One region of the Pseudomonas sp. I3-I5 genome, then DNA from elsewhere that is predicted to be linked to it. Evidence: predicted binding sites of a transcription regulator. Region 1 holds the regulator's gene; each other region holds the start of a gene.
What was found. Region 1 encodes FliA, which starts transcription of late flagellar genes. Its sites were predicted from a motif close to CTAAAGTTTNNNNNNNNNNNGCCGNTAA; they were not measured.

Region 1 (3,262 bases):
GTCGGCAAGCCTGGGCGATGTCCTGAGCCTTGCCATCAGTTTCCGACTGCCCGTGGCCTACCTTACCGATGGGCCGCGTATCCCGGACGATCTGCACTTGCCCCGTGGGCACCAGCTGGTCACCCGCGCGGTCAATGTGCAGCAGCAGGACGAGCCCAGCGAGGAGGCCATGGCCGACATGTTCGCTGATCTCTACCACAACCCACGGCGAGCGGGTTGAAAATGAAATGTGTGCAAGGTAGCTATGCCAAGGGGTACGCAGCATTGCCCTTCGTGTGGCATGAGTCCCAGCGAGACAAGGTAAAGAACAGACATGGGTAGCATGCATCCCGTACAGGTGATCGCCGTGACCGGTGGCAAAGGTGGCGTCGGCAAGACAAATGTTTCAGTGAACCTGTCTCTGGCGTTGGCCGAGCTGGGCCGCAGGGTCATGCTGCTCGACGCCGACCTGGGCCTGGCCAATGTCGATGTGTTGCTGGGCCTTGCGCCCAAGCGCACGCTGGCCGATGTCATCGAGGGGCGTTGCGAACTGCGCGATGTGATGCTGCAGGGCCCGGGCGGTGTGCGCATCGTCCCGGCCGCTTCGGGCACCCAGAGCATGGTGCACCTTGCGCCTGCCCAGCATGCGGGTCTGATCCAGGCGTTCAGCGAAGTCGGCGACAACCTCGATGTGCTGGTGATTGATACTGCGGCCGGCATCGGCGATTCGGTGGTCAGCTTCGTGCGCGCGGCTCAGGAAGTGCTGCTGGTGGTGTGCGATGAGCCGACCTCGATCACCGATGCCTACGCGCTGATCAAGCTGCTCAACCGCGATTACGGCATGAATCGCTTCCGGGTGCTGGCCAATATGGCCCAGAGCCCTCAGGAAGGGCGCAACCTGTTTGCCAAGCTGACCAAGGTCACCGACCGCTTCCTGGATGTGGCGCTTCAGTACGTGGGCGCCGTGCCTTACGACGAATGCGTGCGCAAGGCGGTGCAGAAACAGCGTGCCGTGTACGAGGCGTTCCCGCGCTCCAAATGCGCCTTGGCCTTCAAGGCCATTGCGCAGAAGGTCGACAGCTGGCCGCTGCCTGCCAACCCCCGTGGCCACCTGGAGTTCTTCGTCGAACGCCTGGTGCAGCCGACCAGTGCAGGTTCGATGTCATGAGCGCCAGCGGCTTCAAGATGTACAGCCGCGCCTCGAAGGACGCGCAATATGAGCTGATCGAGCGCTATGCCCCGCTGGTCAAGCGCATCGCCTATCACCTGCTTGCGCGACTGCCTGCCAACGTGCAGGTCGAGGACCTGATCCAGGCGGGCATGATCGGTCTGCTCGAGGTCGCCAACAAGTATGACGCCAGCAAGGGCGCCAGCTTCGAGACCTATGCCGGCATCCGCATTCGCGGCGCCATGCTCGACGAGGTGCGCAAAGGCGACTGGGCGCCGCGTTCGGTGCACCGCAACACCCGCATGGTCAGCGACGCCATGCGCGCGGTAGAAGCCAAAACCGGCCGCGACGCTAAAGATCATGAAGTTGCTGCCGAACTCAAGTTGAGCCTCGATGATTATTACGGGATTCTCAACGACACACTGGGCAGCCGCCTGTTCAGCTTCGACGACCTGTTGCAGGACGGCGAGCACGAAGGCTTGCATGAGGACGGCGTTAGCGGCCAGGCCGAGCCTGCCCGTGGGTTGGAGGAAGAGCGGTTCCAGGTCGCGTTGACCGAGGCCATCGCCAACCTGCCGGAGCGTGAGCGCCTGGTGCTGGCGCTGTACTACGACGAGGAACTGAACCTGAAGGAGATCGGTGAGGTCTTGGGGGTCAGCGAGTCGCGGGTCAGCCAGTTGCACAGCCAATGCGCCGCGCGCCTGCGCAGCCGCCTGGGGGAATGGCGGGCCCGTTGAGCCCGCCGCCGTCGTTGCCGTTTTCCACGTTGTACCGAATCGATTGAGTGCGCGCTCGGGGCCGAGCGCGTTTGAGACTGCTTGGAGGTCTAATTGGACAAAAACATGAAAATCCTCATCGTCGACGACTTTTCGACGATGCGGCGCATCATCAAGAACCTGCTGCGTGACCTGGGCTTCACCAACACCAGCGAAGCCGATGACGGCATGACGGCGCTGCCCATGCTCGAAAATGGCCATTACGATTTTCTGGTAACTGACTGGAACATGCCGGGCATGTCCGGTATCGACCTGCTGCGCAAAGTGCGCGCCAGCGACAAGCTCAAGAGCTTGCCGGTGTTGATGGTGACCGCGGAAGCCAAGCGCGACCAGATCATCGAGGCCGCCCAGGCAGGCGTGAATGGCTATGTGGTCAAGCCGTTCACCGCCCAGGTGCTCAAAGAAAAGATCGAGAAGATCTTCGAACGCGTCAACGGCTGAGTCACGTCAGGGGGCGCGCCATGAGTTCATCACACACGTCATTGGGCGAGTTCGAATCGACCCTCAAAAAGCATGCCCAGGAGTTGGTCGAAAGCCTGGAGCGCGGACGGTTCGGCGAGGCGGTGCAACTCATTCACGAGTTGAACCAGACCCGCGATCGGGGGCTGTACCAGGAAGTGGGCAAGCTGACCCGCGAACTGCACAGCGCCATCGTCAGTTTCCAGATCGACCCGACCATACCCCAGGCCGAAGAGGTGTCGCAGATTACCGACGCCACCGAACGCCTGTCCTATGTGGTCAAGCTCACCGAAGGGGCGGCAAACCGCACCATGGACCTGGTCGAGGAAAGCACGCCTGTGCTCAACGACCTGGCCAGCGAAGCCAAAGCGCTGAGTGCCGATTGGCAGCGCTTCATGCGCCGGGAAGTGAACGCCACGGAGTTTCGCGACCTGGCCAAGCGCGTCGACGGTTTCTTGGCGCACAGCGCCGAAGGTAACCGCAAGGTGGCTGGCCATCTCAACGACATCCTGCTGGCCCAGGATTACCAGGACCTGACCGGGCAGGTGATCAAGCGCGTCACGGCGTTGGTGACCGAAGTGGAAAGCAACCTGCTGAAACTGGTGATGATGGCCAGCCAGGTCGACCGCTTTGCAGGCATCCAGCATGACCAGGATCAGTTGCGCGCAGAAAAAGATCGAGAAAAACATCCGACTCGGGGTGAAGGTCCGCAGATTCATGCCGATAAGCGTGAAGACGTCGTGTCCGGTCAGGACGATGTCGATGATCTGCTATCCAGCCTGGGTTTTTAAGGAGCACCTTTGATGAGCTTCGGCGCCGATGAAGAAATCCTTCAGGATTTCCTGGTAGAAGCCGGTGAAATACTTGAGCAATTGTCCGA
Region 2 (3,262 bases), 2.4 Mb from region 1:
TTGAAAAGCTCGACGTGGCCGGCCGTGTGTTCAGCTATCGCCAGCCTGAAGGCGCATTCACCCAGCCCAACGGCGCCGTGAACCAGAAGATGCTGAGCTGGGCCTTCGAGGCCATGGGCGATCGCGATGACGACCTGCTGGAACTGTACTGCGGCAACGGCAACTTCACCTTGCCGCTGGCCACCCGCGTGCGCCAGGTGCTGGCTACCGAGATCAGCAAGACCTCGGTCAACGCCGCACTGAGCAACCTGGCCGAGAACGCTGTGGATAACGTGCGCCTGGTGCGCTTGTCGGCTGAAGAGCTGACCCAGGCGCTGAACGAAGTGCGCCCTTTCCGCCGCCTCGAAGGCATCGATCTGAAAAGCTACGCATTCGGCACGGTCTTCGTTGATCCGCCGCGCGCCGGCATGGACCCGGACACCTGCGAGCTGACCCGACGTTTCGAGCGGATCCTGTACATTTCGTGCAACCCGGAAACACTCGCGGCGAACATTGCCCAGCTCCACGACACCCACCGGATCGAACGCTGCGCGTTGTTCGATCAATTCCCCTACACCCACCACATGGAAAGCGGTGTGCTGCTGGTGCGGCGCTGAGCCTGGACCCTGTGCAGGCCGGGGACGATGAAATTGAATTCAGGCGCCCCGGCCATCTCCAATGCGCTAGACAGCCGCAGGTGCCCTGACACCTGAGGCTGTGTTGAACTAATATTTGTCTTCTTGTTTCACGCTCTGGAGAGCACTCATGGAATGGCGAAAAGGCCGGCGTAGCGACAATGTGGTCGATGCACGGGGCGCAGGTGGCGGTGGCGGTGGTATGCGCTTTGGCGGTGGCAAAGGACTGGGACTTGGCGCCATCTTGCTGATTGTCGGGATCGGCTGGCTGACGGGCCAGGACCCTTTGCAGATCCTTGGTCAATTGACCGGCCAGATGCAGCAGCAAGCGCCTGCCGTGACCGATGGCAAGGCGCCTCCGGCCAATGACCAGCAGGCGGAATTCGTCGCCTCCGTATTGGGCGACACCGAAGACACCTGGCAAGCATTGTTCGCCCAGTCCGGCAAACAGTACAAGGACCCCAAGCTGGTGCTGTTCAACGGTCAGGTGAATTCTGCCTGCGGCTTTGCCACAGCGGCGGTCGGGCCGTTCTACTGCCCGGCGGATCAGCAGGTGTACCTGGACATGTCGTTCTTCCGAGAAATGGAAACACGCTTCTCGGCTGCTGGCGACTTCGCCCAGGCGTACGTGATCGCCCATGAAATCGGCCACCATGTGCAGACGCTGCTTGGCGTGTCGGCCAAGGTGGACGCGGCACGGCGTAGCGGCCAGCGCATGGAAGGCAGCAATGGCCTACTGGTGCGCCAGGAACTGCAAGCCGACTGCTTTGCTGGCGTGTGGGCCTACCAGGCACAGAAACGCCTGAACTGGTTGGAACCTGGCGATGTGGAGGAAGCGCTCAATGCCGCCAACGCCATCGGTGACGACCGACTGCAGCAGCAGGGTCAAGGGCGCGTGGTGCCGGACTCGTTCACCCATGGCACCTCGGCCCAACGCGTGCGCTGGTTCAAGGCCGGGTTCGCCGAAGGCGACGTCGACAGCTGCGACACCTTCAGCGCGCGTACTCTCTGAAGGTGCTCAGCGTTGCGTCCTGATTGATTCGTCCATTGCAGCACCTGTGGTCGCTGAAACGCGCCGTATCGCCCCTACGGCTGAAAAAGCGTTTCAGCTTCCTCGCCAACGGCCGATAACTCCAGCACGATTGAGCGGGCAGCCAGAATAACAACGCCTTGCGATCGGAGATCAAGAGAGCGAAAACAACTTCTGGAGTGCGTGCATGAACAGCTGGTTTGCCAATATCAGCGTCAACCTCAAACTCGGCCTGGGCTTCGCCCTGGTGCTGATCCTGACCGGCCTGCTGGCCCTGGTGGGCTGGACGAGCCTGGGCGGTCTCATCGACCGCAGCAACTGGATGAGCGACATCGGCCAGTTGAACAAGGACCTTACCGACCTGCGTATCGCCCGCCTGCAATACATGATCGCCAACGGCGATGATGCCGCGGCTGCCAATACCCTGGCCAAGCTCGATACCTTCAGCAAGCAGCAAGCTTACCTGGAGCACACGTTCAAGAGCCCCGAAAACGTCAAGCTGCTGGGCGAACTGGGCGACATCATCAGTGCCTACAAGGTATCGCTGTCCAAGATGCGCCAGGGTTACGACGCCAGTCGTGCCGCACGCGCCGCCATGACCCGCGCCGGTAGCCAGGCGGACCAGGCCATGGAAGCCTTGAGCCAGGAAGTCATGGCTCGGCCCGAGGCCGACAGCGTGCGCCTTGCGCAGTACCAACTGATCAGCAAGGCCCGCCAGCAATTGATGCAGGTGCGCATCGATGTGCGCGGCTACATCGCCGACAACACGGCGGACAATGAACAGGCGGCTCTGCGCCAGCTCGATGCGGCGCTCGCGGTGGTCGATAGTCTCAAGCGCGAGCTGTCCGGCCCAAGCGACCGGGTGCAACAGCTCGAGCGCGCAGTCACCGACTACCGTGAAGCTACGCGTCAATTCCGCGATGCCGTGACCACCATTACCGGTGCTCGCGCCGAGATGACGGTCCAGGGCGCGGACATCGTCAAGCACAGCGATGCGCTGTACAAGATCCAGCTGGAGCGTCGCGATGTCGAAAGCAGCCAGGCGCGCACCTTGCAGACCATCGCTACCCTGCTGGCGTTGCTGGTGGGTATCGTGGCCGCCGTCCTGATCACCCGGCAGATCACCCGGCCGTTGCAGGACACCTTGGCGGCGGTCGAGAAAATCGCCAGCGGCGACCTGACCCAACAGTTGCATGTCACCCGCCGCGACGAGTTGGGGGTGCTGCAGCAAGGCATTGCCCGCATGGGCACGACCCTGCGCGAGCTGATCGGGGGCATTCGCGATAGTGTGACCCAGATCGCCAGCGCTGCCGAGGAGCTGTCGGCCGTGACCGAACAGACCAGTGCCGGTGCCAATAGCCAGAAAGTCGAGACCGACCAAGTGGCCACCGCAATGCATGAGATGGCCGCCACGGTTCAGGAGGTGGCACGCAATGCCGAACAGGCTTCGCAGGCGGCGACAGGTGCCGATGGCGAGGCGCGGGCCGGGGATCGGGTGGTGGGCGAGGCGATCAGCCAGATCGAGCGCCTGGCGCAGGACATGCACCGCTCCACCGAGGCCATGACTGCGTTGCAGCAGGAAAGCCAGAAGATCGGCAGCGTCATGGACGTGATCAAA
Region 3 (3,262 bases), 490 kb from region 1:
CATTTTTGCACGCTAGTGATCTGAAGCGGGGAAATCTACGATTGCCCTTTGCCCCCAGCGCTCAATGACCTGGCGCGGGGCAGTGAATGAACAAGGAGGGCTGGAACGTGGACATAGCGATAGTGGGTGCAGGCATTGCAGGGCTGAGCGCGGCGCTGGCGTTGCGCAAGCAGGGCTTCAACCCACGGGTCTTTGAGCGCCGCAGTGTACCGGCAGCCGGAGGGGCCGGCGTGACGCTCTGGCCCAACGCCAGCTTTGTGCTGGAGCAGCTCGGCGTGTTGCACGCTATCCAGGCCGTCGGCGGCAGGCCCCTTGCCATGCGCCGGTACGATGCAGCCGGCAATGCGTTGGGAGGCCTGGATATCGAACTGCTGGACCGAACCATGGGCTACCCCACCGTAACGGTGCTGCGCCGGGATTTGCAGGACGCGTTGCTCGCACATGCAAGGCGGGCGGGGATCGCAGTCGAATTCGGCTGCCAGGCAGTTGCCATCGACCTGGATGCCCAGGGCCAGGCCGTGGCCCGCTTCGGCAACGGCACACGCATCCGCCCAGACGTGCTGATCGGTGCGGACGGGCGCATGGCATCGGTGACACGCAAGTTCGTCGCGGGTGACAACACCCCGCGCTATCAAGGGTTCGTGAACTGGATCGGCGTGGCCCAAGGGTCGCGCGCACTGGTGGACGATGTGTCGATCCAGGATTACTGGGGAACGGGGCAGCGCTTCGGTGCGGTGGCGGTTCGACCTGACCTGGTGTATTGGGCCGCCGCGCAAGCATGCTCGTCCAACGAAGGGGCTGGCCAAGCCGATGACCGGGCGCAGGTCGAGCATAAATTCGCCCAATGGCCCGAGCCCGTTTCACGCATCATCCGGGCAACCCCCATCCAGGCCGTCCGGCGAATTGCAGTCCACGACTTGGAACCGCTGCACACGTGGAGCCGCGCGAACGTGCTGTTGATCGGCGACGCTGCGCATGCGCCATTGCCCACCTCCGGCCAAGGCGCCTGCCAGGCCCTGGAAGACGCCTGGCACCTGGCTCGCTGCCTGGCTGTTGCCGGCAACGAGCCCACCGAGGCGTTTGAGGTATTTACAACGATCCGCGCCCCCAAAACCGCACGGCTTTCGGAACAGGGCCGGGGCTTTGCCCGCGCCTTGTTCGCAACGGATGCCCAGACGTGTCGGTTGCGCGATGCAAGGGTCAGGGCGTGCGACCCAGTGCGGGACGTGCAGGTGTTGGCTGCGGGATGGGCGCAAGGTTTACCGATGGCGGGAGGGGTGCTTGATACGCCATTGACTGAAGACAGCCCGGACAGCGTTTATCGTTTGAGAGGGTGACGATGCTTCATGGGTATCAGAAAGTGTGCTCGGCTTTGGCTGATTCCCCCTCGATTCATAGCCTTTTTGTCGCCATCGGTCGTCCGCTCATACGAAACATGATGTAGCACCTCAACTATCGGGCTTGGCTGCCGTAATCAATGAAAGCCAACCTAAATTTTGTGGAGCTTCAGCATGTCGCTACTTCCCAATCGCATCTCCGGGCGCATGACCCTGGGAATCCTGACGTTGCTGGCACTCACCGCATTGGCGATCTATAGCGTCATGACCTTGGGCGGCAAGCCTGAACTGGTTGCAGCTGGCACCGAGGCGGCGGAACAGTCGGCCAGCGCCATCACCCGCCAGCTGGCCATGCAGGTGAACCGCATCGAGGGCACCGCGGCTGCGATGGCGCACCTGGCCGAGACCCTGCCCCGCGACGAGAACCTGATCAAGGCCAACTTGCCCAACGTGATCGACAGCCAAGGCGATACCGCCATTGCAGGCGGCGGGCTGTGGCCAGAACCGAACGGCTTCGTTGCCGGCACTGAACGCCGCAGTTTTTTCTGGGCACGCAACGCCAGCAATGGGTTGGATTACTCGGACGAGTACAACGCTGCGCAAACCGCGCCGTATCAGGCTGAGTCCTGGTACACCGGCGCCAAAGCCGCGCCCTTGGGCCGCTGTGTCTGGTCGGATGGGTACCAGGACCCGGTCAGCGGCGTCGCCATGACGACGTGCAGCGTGCCTTATCACGCCCAGGGCGCGTTCGCCGGCGTCGCCACCATCGACCTGAAGCTCGACGGCCTTGCGGCCTTCCTCAAGGCCAACGGCAATGTCACCGGTGGCTACGCCTTTGCGGTCGACGCCTCAGGTAACCTGTTGTTCTTCCCCGATGCAAAAAGCGCCAAGGGCTTGCCGACCCTTGCCGGCCTGAGCCAGGAACAACCGTGGTTCAAGCCAGTGGCCGATAGCCTGGCGAGCAAGCCGGCTGGCACCACTACCCTCTATCTGGATAACGATGCGCGCCTCGATGGGCCGGCCTACGTCACCCTGGCTACCATGGAAGGCACTGGCTGGCGCATTGGCTTGGTCACCCCCGAAGCTCGTGTTGTCGGCCTGGCGAACAAGCTCACCGGCCAGATCCTGCTGTTCCTGCTGCCCTTACTGGCCATTTTGCTGGGGCTGGCATGGCTGGCGGGCAAGCGGCTGCTCACCCAGATCGACGAAACCACGGCGCAAATCGAAAGCCTGGGTCAAGGCGGCCAGGCGGGTGCTCAGCTAGACGTTGTGCGCAATGATGAGCTGGGCGCGTTGCGCACGGCCGTCAACCAGTACGCCGGCTCTCTGCAGGCCATGCTGCGCCACATAGCCGAGGAGTCGGTGTCACTGGAAGAACAAGCCAACGAGCTGGCGCAACTGTCCACTGGCCTGGCCGATCGGGCAGAGGCGCAACGCGTGGACAACACCCTGCTCGCCACCGCCATCACCGAAATGTCGGCCAGCGCCAATGAGGTCGCGCGCAACACCACGGACTGCTCGGACACGGCTCGCAGCTCATTGGTCGAGGCGCAGAAGAGTCAGGACCAAGTCAGTCGCAACGGTGAATCCATCGAAGGCCTGGCGACCGACATCTCGGGCGCGGCCACCGCGATCACCCAGCTAGGCGAAGACATCGAGCGCGTAGGCGGCGTGCTGGAGGTGATCAAGTCGATCTCCCAGCAGACCAACCTGTTGGCGCTCAACGCTGCCATCGAGGCCGCCCGCGCTGGCGAACAAGGCCGCGGCTTTGCGGTGGTAGCCGATGAGGTGCGCACGCTTGCCGGCCGTACACAAACGTCTGCCAACGAAATCCAGGAAATGATCACCCATCTACGCGAGGCATCGTACGCTGCGGTCACCACCATGCAGCACGGTGCGCAGCGCACTCGCGAGTCGGTGCAGCA

Region 2: MOP87_RS02910 (methyl-accepting chemotaxis protein) is a predicted target of FliA. The motif match lies at 1,718-1,745, and genes of this name have one in related genera.
Region 3: MOP87_RS16145 (methyl-accepting chemotaxis protein) is a predicted target of FliA. The motif match lies at 1,448-1,475, and genes of this name have one in related genera.

What each region holds. Positions count from the first base shown of each region.
Region 1 covers NZ_CP093940.1:3,127,147-3,130,408, reverse strand. The annotation lists gene flhF (flagellar biosynthesis protein FlhF) at 1-220, shown strand, start outside; gene fleN (flagellar synthesis regulator FleN) at 314-1,147, shown strand; gene fliA (RNA polymerase sigma factor FliA) at 1,144-1,884, shown strand; gene MOP87_RS13860 (chemotaxis response regulator CheY) at 1,990-2,364, shown strand; gene MOP87_RS13855 (protein phosphatase CheZ) at 2,385-3,173, shown strand; gene MOP87_RS13850 (chemotaxis protein CheA) at 3,186-3,262, shown strand, end outside.
Region 2 covers NZ_CP093940.1:669,294-672,555, reverse strand. The annotation lists gene trmA (tRNA (uridine(54)-C5)-methyltransferase TrmA) at 1-596, shown strand, start outside; gene MOP87_RS02915 (neutral zinc metallopeptidase) at 745-1,626, shown strand; gene MOP87_RS02910 (methyl-accepting chemotaxis protein) at 1,832-3,262, shown strand, end outside.
Region 3 covers NZ_CP093940.1:3,619,447-3,622,708, forward strand. The annotation lists gene MOP87_RS16140 (FAD-dependent oxidoreductase) at 108-1,337, shown strand; gene MOP87_RS16145 (methyl-accepting chemotaxis protein) at 1,512-3,262, shown strand, end outside.